One region of the Streptomyces sp. NPDC059917 genome, then DNA from elsewhere that is predicted to be linked to it. Evidence: riboswitches for the same ligand, from Rfam matches in the RefSeq annotation. Region 1 holds a riboswitch; each other region holds the start of a gene.
What was found. Region 1 has a riboswitch for cobalamin ahead of ACFWAR_RS22260 (ABC transporter substrate-binding protein). Riboswitches for the same ligand answer to the same signal wherever they lie in the genome.

Region 1 (3,919 bases):
GTAGCCGACGCGGTTGTACGTGCGCCCGTGACCGTAGTCGCCGTCGGCGCGGTCGGTGGCGGCTCCCGCGGCGGGCGCGAAGGCCGCCAGGAGGGAGAAGGAACAGGCGGCGACGGCCAGCCTGCCGAGCGTGCTGCGGCGCATGGGCTTCCTTTGCGGATGCGGGGAGTGGTGCTCCTGAGCCGTGCTGTGCGCGTGCTGTGCATCCCGGAAGGTATTGGTCTGGACCAGAGTGGTCAAGGGGGCGGCGGGAGTTCGGGTTCCCCACGGGGTCGCGTTCGGCGGACGGGCGGGCTCGGGGGACGGGCGCGTGCAGGGGACGGGCGGGCTCGGAGGACAGGTGGGCTCAGGAGAGGGGCCACTGGCCGATGTCGTCGGCCGTCCCGCCGTCCAGCGCGAACTGCACCGCCGACGGGCGGGCGTCGCGGGGGAGCTCGAAGGTGACGCTGCCGGTGGACCGCTCGCCGGGCGCGAGGGACAGCCCCTCCGGGAATTCCGTTCCGGCCGTCGTGGCCCTGGCCACACCGGAGTACCGCTTGCCGCTCAGGTCCAGGAGGTACGAGCCGTCGCGCGGGGCGTCGGTGTAGCGGGCCGTCCCGGTGTTGACCAGGCGGAACTCCACGGAGACGAGCCGCCGCGCCGGATCCGGCGCGGGATCCGCGGTGCGCGGGGTCGCCGGATCGGTCACGGTGACGAGGGTGACGTCGAGCAGCTCGCCGGGCCGATTGCCGCGCAGCGAGATCGTCTCCCCGGTGGGCCCCGCGGGGAGCCGTCCCCGCGCCTGCGCGGTGCCGGGTCCGAGGAGGGTCGGCGCGGCGAGGGCGAGCGCGAGGGCGAGGGTGAGGGCGGGCGCGGCGGAGGAGGGTCGCAGACGGCGCATGGCTGAACCTCCTCGGGCGTGGGGCCACCTCCCACCATCCCCCTCGGTGCCCGGCCCCGCCACCTGCGACGCTTCCCGTCGCGGCCGGGGGGCGCCCGCTGGTCCCGTCCGGTGACCACATGCTGGAAACGATTGGATCATCCGCGTGCCCCGTGCGAAGCTAAGGCCGTCGAAGGGGCGTAGCTCAGTTGGTAGAGCGTTGGTCTCCAAAACCAAATGTCGTAGGTTCGAGTCCTGCCGCCCCTGCAAGAACCCTTCGAAGCCCAGGTCGAACGCGCCGCGTTCACCCTGGGCTTCGGGCGTTCGGGTGGGTGCGCGGGGGCGCCCGGATCAGGTGTTGGGGACCTGTCGGATCAGGTGTTGGGGACCTGGAGGAGATCCCAGGTGGTGCGGCCGGGGGGCCAGGTGGCGGCGGTCCCGGTGAAGCCGCACGTGCGCTGCCACGCCTCGTAGCTCCTCTTGTCACCGGCGCCGATGACGTCCTTGTCGCGGCTCGACTCGTACCGGTCGCAGCCGACGGCGACCAGGCGGTCGTGCATGGCCGCCACGATCGGCGAGCGGCGGCCCGTGGTGAACCAGCCCGCGCCCGGGAACGGCTCGAACGTGGGCGCGGTGACGGGTGGCGCCCACCGCCAGGAGGTGATGGCGGTCCCGCCGCGGGGGTCGTGGGGGTCGGCGGTCGGCGGGCACTCGCCGTCCGGATAGCGGGGGGCGAAGTAGCCGGTGAGGTAGTTGCTGCGGCGGGGGTTGGAGTGCGACCAGACGCCGTTGCCCTGCCCGTGGTCCGCGGCCCCGGCCCGGATGGAGTTGCCGCCCTTGGTGTACACCGTGTCCGCGTCGAAGCCGGTGACCATCTCGGTGTGCGCGCCGTTGCCGAAGTTCACCCACGCTCCGGCGCTCGGGTACTCGGACCACTGGCCGCGGCGCTGCGCCCAGTCGGTGAACGCCGAGACGTTGTCGACCTTGGGCACGATCGCGTCGAGACCGACGTCGTGGTAGGTGCACCAGTCGAAGATGACGCACCACGCGACTCCGTCCTCGCCGAACTCGCGTCCCCACCGCGTGTAGTTGTCCCAGCCGACCGTGCTGTTCCAGCCCTCGTAGACCTGTTCGGGCACGGACATCAGGTGGTCGGTGAGCTGCCGCCACTGGGGTGAGGTGGTCATGGGGGTCCTCCAGGTGTGACAGGTGTGACGGGTGTGGCGTGGTGCAGGGGGCGGATTGCAGAGGAGGTGCAGAGGGGTGTGCAGAGGGGTGTGCGGAGGGGTGCGGTCGGGGTCGCGGGAGGCGACGATTTCCCAAGTGGTCCCCAGGAATGTGACGGCCAATGCGCCCCTGAGCTGCTGTATCGATTCAGCTCGGTCGGCGCCCCCCGGGGCGCCGCGGCCGGTGCGCCGACGTCGGGGCGCGGGTGGTCTGGCAGAATTGTCCGGGTTACCCCCGGGCGGCGCGTACCAGGAAACCGGTGTGAAACCGGTACGGTCCCGCCACTGTGACCGGGCCCTCGCGGGTCCGGGAGTCAGACACTGACGTGCCGCCTCTTCCTTTCGACTTCCTTTCGACCAGGGGACGAGGATCCCCCGGAGAGGCCCTGCCATGTCGCGTTTCCGTGCCGCCCTGCGCGCGCTCGCCCCGCTCGCCCCCCTGACGCTCCTGATACCGCTCGTCGCCTGCGGCGCCGCCGAGGAGGGAGCGACGGGCGACGGCGCGGCGCGGCCGACGTCCGGCGCCGCGGGCGCGGGGTTCCCGTACACCGTGACCAACTGCGGTGTGACCACGACGTACCGGGAACCGCCCCGGCGCGCCGTCGCCATGAACCAGCACGCCACCGAGGTGCTGCTCGCCCTCGGCCTCGGCGACCGGATGGCCGGCACCGCCTACCTCGACGACGCCGTCCTGCCCGCCTACCGGCCCGCCTACGACAAGATCAAGGTGTTGGCGAAGGAGTACCCGTCGAAGGAACTGCTCCTCGGCGCCAACCCCGACTTCGTCTACGGCGGTTACTCCAGCGCCTTCGACAAGTCCCAGGGGCGCGACCGCGAGACGCTGGGGAAGAGCGGTATCAACACCCGTCTCAGCGTGGAGTACTGCACCCAGGGCCCGGTCCGCTTCGAGCAGCTCAAGACCGAGATCACCGAGGTGGCCCGCACCTTCGGGGTGCCCGACCGGGGCGCGCGCCTGATCGAGGACGAGCAGCGCCGCATCGACGCCGTCGCGGCACGCGTGAAGGACAAGCCGCGCCCGAACGTCTTCGTCTACGACTCCGGGGAGACGGCGGCCTTCACCTCGGGCGGCAACGGCATCGGCAACGAGATCGTCTCCCTGGCGGGCGGGACGAACGCCTTCGCCGACCTGAAGGACACCTTCGGGGACGTGTCCTGGGAGAAGGTCATCGAGCGCAAGCCGGACACCGTGCTGATCTACGACTACGGCGGGACCGGCGTCGAAGCCAAGAAGCAGCGCCTGTTGAACGACCCGGCCCTCGCCCAGGTTCCCGCGATCAGGGACCGGCGGTTCGTCGTCCTGCCGCTGTCCTCGGCCGTCCTCGGGGTGCGCGTCGCCGACGCCGTCGAATCCCTCGCCGGTCAACTGCACCCCGACGCCCCGTGAGGGCGGACCGCCGCCGCACCCCGCTCGTCCTCGTCCTCCTCGCCCTGGCGCTCGCCGCCGGTGCGGTGGCGGGACTGGCCCTGGGGCCGGTGCGGATCCCCGCCGGCCAGGTGCTGGAGATCGTCGCGGACGGACCGCGCCCCGGTGCCTTCGCCTCCATCGTGTGGGACGTCCGGATGCCGCGCGTGCTGCTGGCGGCCGTGGTCGGCGCCGGACTGGCCGTGACGGGCGCCGTGCTGCAGGCCCTCGTGCGCAACCAGCTCGCCGACCCGTTCCTGCTCGGCGCGTCCTCCGGAGCCTCCGCGGGCGCCGTGGCCGTCATCGTGCTCGGCCTCGGCGCGGGCGTCGCGACCAGCGTCACCCTGCCCCTGGCCGCCTTCGTCGGCTCGCTCGGCGCGTTGGTCACCGTGTACGCCCTGGCCCGGCGCG
Region 2 (3,919 bases), on a different contig from region 1:
GCTGGGCGTTCCAGCCCATCTTGCGCTCGTTGGGGCCGAAGGAGACGCCGGGGTCGTCGCGTTCGACCACGAAGGCGGAGATCCCGCCCGGACCCTCACCGCCGGTGCGCGCCATGACGACGTACACCTCGGCGGCGCCCGCACCCGAGATGAACTGCTTGACCCCGCTCAGGACGTAGTCGTCGCCCACCCGTTCGGCCCGGGTGCGCAGCGCGGCGGCGTCCGACCCGGCGCCCGGTTCGGTCAGGCAGTAGCTGCCGAGCGAGCGGGCCGAGCACAGGGCGGGGAGCCACCGGTCGCGCTGGACGCGGTCGCCGTAGCGGTCGATCATCCAGGCGACCATGTTGTGGATGGACAGGTATCCGGCGATGGAGGGGCACCCGGTGGCGAGGGCCTCGAAGACGAGGACGCCGTCGGCGCGGCTCAGGCCCGAACCGCCGTGCTCCTCGCGGACGTAGACGCCGCCGAGTCCGAGGTCGGCCGCCTTGCGGAGCACGTCCACCGGGAAGTGCTTGTCCTGGTCCCAGCCGACGGCGTACGGACCGAGCTGCTCCTGCGCGAAGTCGAGCGTGACCTCGGCGAGGGCGAGCTGATCGGGGGTCAGTGTGGTGGTCACCGGCTCAGCCCATCGTCGGGATGGTGAAGCTCGCGCCCTCCTTGGCCCCGGAGGGCCAGCGCGAGGTGACGGTCTTGGTACGGGTGTAGAAGCGGATCGAGTCGGGGCCGTGCTGGCCCAGGTCGCCGAAGCCGGACCGCTTCCAGCCGCCGAAGGTGTGGTAGGCGACGGGGACCGGGATGGGCACGTTGACGCCGACCATGCCGGCGCCGACGCGGCGGGTGAAGTCGCGGGCGGTGTCCCCGTCGCGGGTGAAGATCGCGACGCCGTTGCCGTACGGGTGCTCGGTGGGCAGCCGCAGTGCCTCCTCGTAGTCCGCCGCACGGGCGACGCACAGCACCGGGCCGAAGATCTCCTCGCGGTAGATCCGCATCCGCGGGGTGACGCGGTCGAAGAGGGAGGCCCCGGCGAAGAAGCCGTTCTCGTGCCCGGGCAGGGTGAACCCGCGCCCGTCGACGACGAGTTCGGCGCCCTCGTTGACCCCGATGTCGACGTAGCGCCGGACCCGGTCCAGCGCGTCCCGGCTGACCAGCGGGCCGAAGTCGGCGTCGGCGTCGTCGGAGCGGCCGATCCGCAGGGTGGCGATGCGCTCCCCCAGGCGGGCGACCAGCGCGTCGGCGGTCTCCTCGCCGACGGGGACGGCGACGGCGATCGCCATGCAGCGCTCACCGGCCGAGCCGTAGCCCGCCCCGATGAGGGCGTCGACGGCCTGGTCGAGATCGGCGTCCGGCATCACGATCATGTGGTTCTTGGCGCCGCCGAAGCACTGGGCGCGCTTGCCGTGGGCGGCGGCGGTGGCGTAGATGTGCGCGGCGATCGGCGTGGAGCCGACGAAGCCCAGCGCCTGCACCCGGGGGTCCGTCAGCAGCGTGTCGACCGCCTCCTTGCCGCCGTTGACCACGTTGAACACGCCGGGCGGCAGCCCCGCTTCGAGGAACAGCTCGGCGAGGCGCAGGGGTACGGAGGGGTCCCGCTCCGAGGGCTTGAGGACGAAGGCGTTGCCGCAGGCGAGCGCGGGGGCGGCCTTCCACAGCGGGATCATCGCGGGGAAGTTGAAGGGGGTGATGCCCGCGACGACGCCGAGCGGTGAGCGCAGGGAGTGCACGTCGATGCCGCTCCCGGCGTTGTCGGTGAACTCGCCCTTGAGGAGGTGGGGGATGCCCGCGGCGAACTCGACCACCTCCAGGCCGCGTTGGATGTCGCCGTGGGCGTCGGCGACGGTCTTGCCGTGTTCGGCCGACAGCAGTCGGGCCAGTGACTCCCTTTCGCCCGCGATCAGTTGCAGGAAGCGCAGCAGTACACGGGCGCGGCGCTGCGGGTTCCACTCGCCCCACTCGCGCTGCGCCGCCTCGGCGTCGGCGATGGCGGCCTCGGTGTCGGCGCGTCCGGCGAGCGGGACCCGGGCCTGGACGGCGCCGGTGTTGGGGTCGTGGACGTCGGCGAAGAGGCCGGACGTGCCGGTGGTGTGCTTTCCGCCGATGAAATGGGTGAGTTCGCGGACCATGGGAGCCTGCTCTCGTCAGGTGAGGATCCGGGGACGGCACGGCGCACCGGCGACCGGACCCGGTTCGGGTCCGTCGCGTGGGGTGCCGTGGGACAGGGCTGCCGGGGGCGGCCCGAGAGCTAGAGCGCGGGGGTCGCCGCTCGCTCCGCCGGATCACCAGGGTCGTGGGTACGGACCGGTGCCATGCGTGTCTGCTCCATCCTCGTGGACAACACGGAACGTTCCGCGGCCGGTAACCTGACTCCCGGATCACCGCGTGCCGTCCGCCTCGCCGACGTGACAGCGTCAGTGGCGTGTGGAGGGCAGCACACTCCCCGGTCACAGTGGCGGGACCGTGCCGGATTCACACCGGCTTCCCTGCACCGCGGACCTTGTGCCACGAACATATAGTTGGACGTCCTAGTAAGTCCACCCCCGCCGCCCCCGCCACGCCCACCGGCCCGGGCGGGCGACCGGCCCGCTCAATCGCCCTCGGTGACGACCGGGTAGGGCACGAAGGTGCTGCTGTTCTCGTCCACCGCGAGCGTTCGCCCGAGCGGGGGAGCGGCGCGCTGGGGGCATTCGAGGCGTTCGCAGAGGCGGCAGCCCATGCCGATCGGCGTGGCGGCCGAGGCGTTGGCGAGGTCGAGCCCGTCGGAGTAGACCAGGCGGGAGGCGTGCCGGATCTCGCACCCGAGGCCGATCGCGAAGGTCTTGCCGGGCTCGCCCCAACCGCCGCGGTGCCGGGTGACGGCCCGGGCGGTCCACAGGTGGCGCGCGCCGTCGGGCATGGCGGCGATCTGGACGTGGATGCGGCCGGGGGCGGCGAAGGCCTCGTAGACGTTCCACAGCGGGCAGGTGCCGCCCGCCCGGGAGAAGTGGAAGCCGGTGGCGGACTGCCGCTTGGACATGTTCCCGGCCCGGTCGACGCGGACGAAGGAGAACGGGACGCCCCGCAGGCGCGGCCGCTGGAGGGTGCTGAGGCGGTGGCAGACCGTCTCGTAACCCAGGCCGAAGCGCACGGTGAGCTTCTCGATGTCGTAGCGCTCCTCCTCGGCCGCCGCGTGGAAGGCCGGGTACGGGAGCACCAGCGCCGCGGCGAAGTAGTTCGCGATGCCGATGCGGGCCAGCGACCAAGCGGCCGAGCCCGCCTCGAAGTCCTCCGAGGCGAGGGCGGACAGACCCGCCCCGTGTTCGAGGAGCGCGAGCTGGGTGGCCATGCGGAACGCCTGCTGCCCGGGGAGCAGGCGCGGCGACAGGTGCAGGGTCCGCCGCGCGGGGTCGTAGCGGTGCAGCCGGTCGGCGTCCGGGGCCAGGCGTACGCCGTGCCGCTCGGCCAGCCGGTCCGCGAGGGCGGGCAGTACGCCGCCGGGGCGGATGCCGATCGCCTTCGCCAGGGCCTCGGCCGCGAGATCGGTGTCGTGGAGGTAGTTCTGGCGGCGGTAGAAGAACTCGCGGATCTCCTCGTGCGGCGGCCGGGGTCCGCCGACGGTCCCCCCGGCCCTGCCGTCCGCGGCGTCCGCGAGCCGCTCCGTCAGGGCCACGTTGCGCCGCCCCAGGTCGAGCAGGACCCCGGCGAGGGCCGGCAACCGCTGGACCAGCTCGGCCAGTTCGGAGGCCGAGACCCGGGCGGCCGTGATGTCGTCGGCCAGGGCCTCGCGCAGGTCCGCGAGGGTGCGCGCGCCGTCCCGCTCCGCGAAGAAGCCCGGATCGACGCCGAAGGCCTCCGTGAGCCGGAGCAGCACGGGCACCGTGAGCGGGCGGGAGTCGTGCTCCATCTGGTTCAGGTAGCTGGGGGAGATCTCCAGTCGGCGCGCCAA
Region 3 (3,919 bases), on a different contig from region 1:
CGGGGACGGGCGGGGCCGTGGTGAATCCGCCGCCCGCGACGGCGCGCAGCGCGTCGATCGAGGCGTAGGCGGTGGGGGCCGTGTCGGAGGGCTTGTACTTGAAACCGCCCGCCGGGTTGTACTGGTTGGCGATCAGGAAGTCCACGGGGGTCTTGCCGCTGCCGGTGAGGAAGTCCCCGGTCTGCGGGTTGAATCCGCAGGCGTTCAGGCCCGCGACGCCCCAGCCGTTCGAGCTGGTGTTGACCCCGTAGAGGGAGTTGAAGGCGCCGGTGCCGGAAACGAGCGTGCTCTTGAGGAAGTTCTTCGCCCGCACGACACCGGCGTCGGTGTTCGGGACGCCGGAGACGCAGAGCGCGGCCATGGCCGAGCCGGTCATGTCGACGTCGCTCGCGGAGTTGAGGACGGTGGGGTTGCCCTCGCCCTTCTGGTACGTCCAGCCACCGTCCGCATGCTGGTTGGCCCGGATGCGGGTGACCATCGAGTCGGTCAGCGCCTGCGGGATGCGGTCGGCGCCGCTCTGGGTCTTGGCGCCGCGCAGGGCGAGCGCCGCGAAGACCGTGCCGTTGAAGTTCCCGGAGGGGCCGAAGTAACCGGGCTCCGCCGTCTGCCAGTAGGAGTAGACGTGCGCGACGAGGTTGCGCGAGGCCGAGACCCGGGCCGGGTCGATGCCGGCGGCGTAGGCGTTGAGGGTGCCGCGCTCGTAGTCGGTGACCACCGGGGCGGCCTGCGGCCAACCCGCCGTCGACAGCAGGTTCCGGTAGACCGTGCGCGCGTTCTTCGTCATGTCGCCGCCCGGGTAGACGTCGACGACCGCGGTACCGGTGGCGGCGAAGGTGCTGAAGGCCCACTCGTTGGACAGGCCCGAGCCGGCGTACGAACCGTCCGCCGCCTGGAGCGACTTGAGGTAGGCGACGCCGTTGGTCTTGGAGGTGGCGATCTGCGCCGGCGAGGAGGTCGCCGAGGCGGGCAGCGCGGTGAGGACGAGCGCGCCGAGCGCGGCGGGCAGCGCGAGCGCGAGGCGGCGGGAGGTACGGGGACGGGACATGGCCTGCTCCTGGAAATCGGCGGACGCCGGCCGCTCGCCGCACGGGCCTCACGTCGCCGTCGTACGGACACGGCTGGGGCACGGGCCGCAGGGCCGCCGTCCGGAACGCGTGGTACGGCTTCCTGTTGCTGCATCGCCGTATGGGCATTCGGGCTCCGGAACGGCCCCCGCCGTCCCACACCGTTGCGCGTCAGCCCCGGATTCTCACCGGGTTCCCCCATGTGGCAGCCCTGGACGCTACCCGAGTGATCAAGCCACCGCCAGCCACCCGGTCCGCGGACGGACCGGGCCGCGCCGCGGGGACGCGGGCTGAGACGTAGGCCACCTTGACGCGTCCACGGAATCCGTGTTGCACTCCGGCTGATAACTGCTCAGCTCCAGGGGAAGCCGGTCGAATTCCGGCGCTGACCCGCAACCGTAGGCCCGGTTCGTCCCGGGCGAGTCGGAATGCCTGGGGCCGAAACACAGCACGAAGAGCGCCGTCGCGGACTACGGCGTGGTCGTAACAGCTCCTCCGTGGCCCCAGGGCCGTGCGGGGGCGGATCGCCACGCACGCAGCCGCCCGGCAGAGACGAGGGCCGCGGTGGGGACCGAACAGCAGGCGCAACGGACGCGGCCGAGACGGCGGTTCCTCGCGCTCGTCACCGCGTCCTTCCTGACGCTCGGTGCGGCAGTGGCCTTCCTCACTCCTCCCCCGGCCGCCCACGCCGACCCGATCGAGCAGTGCACGGCCGACACCGGCGCCATCGTGGCGGTGGACTTCGGCCCCTTCGGCGGCGCGGTGAGGCGCGGCTGCGACACCACCCCGACGACCGGGTACGAGCTGCTGCACACCGCCGGTTTCACGACCACCGGGACCGTCCACGACGGCCCCGCCTTCATCTGCCGCATCGGCGAGGGGTCCTTCAACTCCGGTACGCAGTACCCGACTCCGGAGAAGGAGCCCTGCACCGTCACCCCGCAGGCCACCGCGTACTGGTCCTACTGGATCGCCTCGCCCGGGCAGCGCAACTGGACCTACAGCCCGCTGGGCGCCATGGCCCGGACCCCCAAGCCCGGTGACGTGGACGCCTGGGTGTACGGCGCCACCTCCGTCGGCGGCACCTCCGGCAAGCCCGCCTTCACCCCCGACGACGTGCGGGCCGGCGGCGTCATCACCCCCGACCCCGCCGTGCCCACGGCTCCGCCCACGGTGCCCGCGGGGACGGTCGACGTACCGGCCGCCCTGCGCTGGATCACCGGGAAGCTGACGGACGGGGAGCGGGTCGTCGACGACGGGGCCACCGCACCGAACCACTTCCTCACCACGGAGGCCGTGTTCGCGCTGACCGCCACGGACCGCAGGAGTCCGGCGGCGAGGAAGGCGGCCGACTTCCTGGCCACGCCCGCGCAGACCGACGCCTACGCCTACCCGGCCGGCAAGGACGGCATCCCGGACGCCACCGCCGCCGCGCGCCTCGCGCTCGTCGCCGAGGCCACGGGCAAGGACCCGCGCGCCTTCGGCGGGCACGACCTGCTCGGCGACCTCCTGAAGTACGTGTGCCCGCGCGACATCGGTGACGGCGACCCCGTCGAAGGCTGCCTGACCAAGGGGGACTTCCGCACGACCGGCCAGTCCGACGCCCAGGCCATGGCCGTCATCGCGCTGATCGGCGGCGGCGTCACCCCGCCCGCCGCCGCCGTGCACCGGCTCGTCGGCCTCCAGTGCGAGGACGGCGGCTTCAGCGGCGTCCTCATCCGCTCCGGCGGCTGGTGCGACAGCGACCCGATCGCCACCGGCCTGATCACCCTGGCCCTCCAGCGCGCCGGTGGCCACGGCGAGGCCGTGCAGAAGGCCCGGGGCGGCCTCAAGAAGTCCCAGCTGCCGACCGGCGCCTGGCCCTCCGCCCCGTACGAGACCACCGGCAGCCCGGCCGCCACCGCCTGGGCCGCCCAGGCGCTGCGCGCCCTCGGTGACGACGCCTTCGCGGACGCCGGTCTCTCCTGGCTGTCCAAGCGGCAGCTCCCCACGGGCGGTTTCGGCTTCGACGAGAACGACACCGACTCCCGGATGTTCGCCACCGCCCCGGCCGCCGTCGCGGGCGCCAAGGGCGACCTGGTCCTGCTGACCACCAAGCCGGTCGACCCGACGCCGACCACCCCGCCCACCACCGCCCCGCCGACCGCCCCGCCGACCGGTGACGGCCCGGACCTGGGCAAGGGCACGGCGTACCTCGCCGACCGCGCCCGACTGGTCCAGGGCCGGTACTACGAGAGCGGCGCGGGCACCGGCTTCGCCGACTACGGCCTGACCATCGACGGCGCCTACGCGCTCGCCGCCACCGGCCGGGACAACACCACCCTGCGCAACATCGTCGACTTCCTCGACAAGGGCGGCAAGGACGGCAAGGGCCGCACCGTCAACGACTGGACGCTCATCGGCACCAAGTACGCGGGCGGCGGCTCCCTCGGCAAGACGGCCCTCCTCGCCGAGGCCGTCGGCCGCGACCCCCGCCACTTCGGCGGTCAGGACCTGATCGCCGCCCTCGCCAAGGGCATCTGCCCGGCCAGGAGCGAGACGCCCCAGCAGTGCGCGGCGAAGGGCAACTACACCTACGCCACTTCGGTCTTCTCCCAGTCCCTCGGCATCATCGCCCAGGTCCGCGCGGGCGAGGGCGCCGCCGCGGCCGAGCCCGTCGCCTTCCTCAAGGGCCTCCAGAGCCCCTCGGGGGCGTGGCCCAGCCTCATCGGCGAGCCCAGCCAGGACGAGGTGGACTCCACCGCGATGGCCGCCATGGCCCTCGACCTGCTGCCGGACGCCGCCTCGCAGACGGCCGTCGACAAGGCGATCGCCTGGCTGGCCGCCCAGCAGAAGGACGACGGCGGCTTCCCCGG

Region 2: linked by a shared signal. The riboswitch ahead of ACFWAR_RS05260 (CoA-acylating methylmalonate-semialdehyde dehydrogenase) and the one ahead of ACFWAR_RS22260 (ABC transporter substrate-binding protein) in region 1 are both predicted to bind cobalamin.
Region 3: linked by a shared signal. The riboswitch ahead of ACFWAR_RS16080 (prenyltransferase/squalene oxidase repeat-containing protein) and the one ahead of ACFWAR_RS22260 (ABC transporter substrate-binding protein) in region 1 are both predicted to bind cobalamin.

What each region holds. Positions count from the first base shown of each region.
Region 1 covers NZ_JBHWLC010000038.1:45,094-49,012, forward strand. Annotated here, with positions in the region: gene ACFWAR_RS22240 (glycoside hydrolase family 18 protein) at 1-144, opposite strand, end outside; gene ACFWAR_RS22245 (hypothetical protein) at 347-880, opposite strand; tRNA gene ACFWAR_RS22250 (tRNA-Trp) at 1,054-1,126, shown strand; gene ACFWAR_RS22255 (peptidoglycan-binding protein) at 1,234-2,046, opposite strand; cobalamin riboswitch at 2,295-2,430, shown strand; gene ACFWAR_RS22260 (ABC transporter substrate-binding protein) at 2,477-3,490, shown strand; gene ACFWAR_RS22265 (FecCD family ABC transporter permease) at 3,454-3,919, shown strand, end outside.
Region 2 covers NZ_JBHWLC010000006.1:4,391-8,309, reverse strand. Annotated here, with positions in the region: gene ACFWAR_RS05265 (acyl-CoA dehydrogenase family protein) at 1-616, opposite strand, end outside; gene ACFWAR_RS05260 (CoA-acylating methylmalonate-semialdehyde dehydrogenase) at 621-2,120, opposite strand; cobalamin riboswitch at 2,330-2,516, opposite strand; gene ACFWAR_RS05255 (short-chain fatty acyl-CoA regulator family protein) at 2,582-3,919, opposite strand, start outside.
Region 3 covers NZ_JBHWLC010000023.1:78,104-82,022, reverse strand. Annotated here, with positions in the region: gene ACFWAR_RS16085 (hypothetical protein) at 1-1,045, opposite strand, end outside; cobalamin riboswitch at 1,188-1,263, opposite strand; cobalamin riboswitch at 1,381-1,519, shown strand; gene ACFWAR_RS16080 (prenyltransferase/squalene oxidase repeat-containing protein) at 1,629-3,919, shown strand, end outside.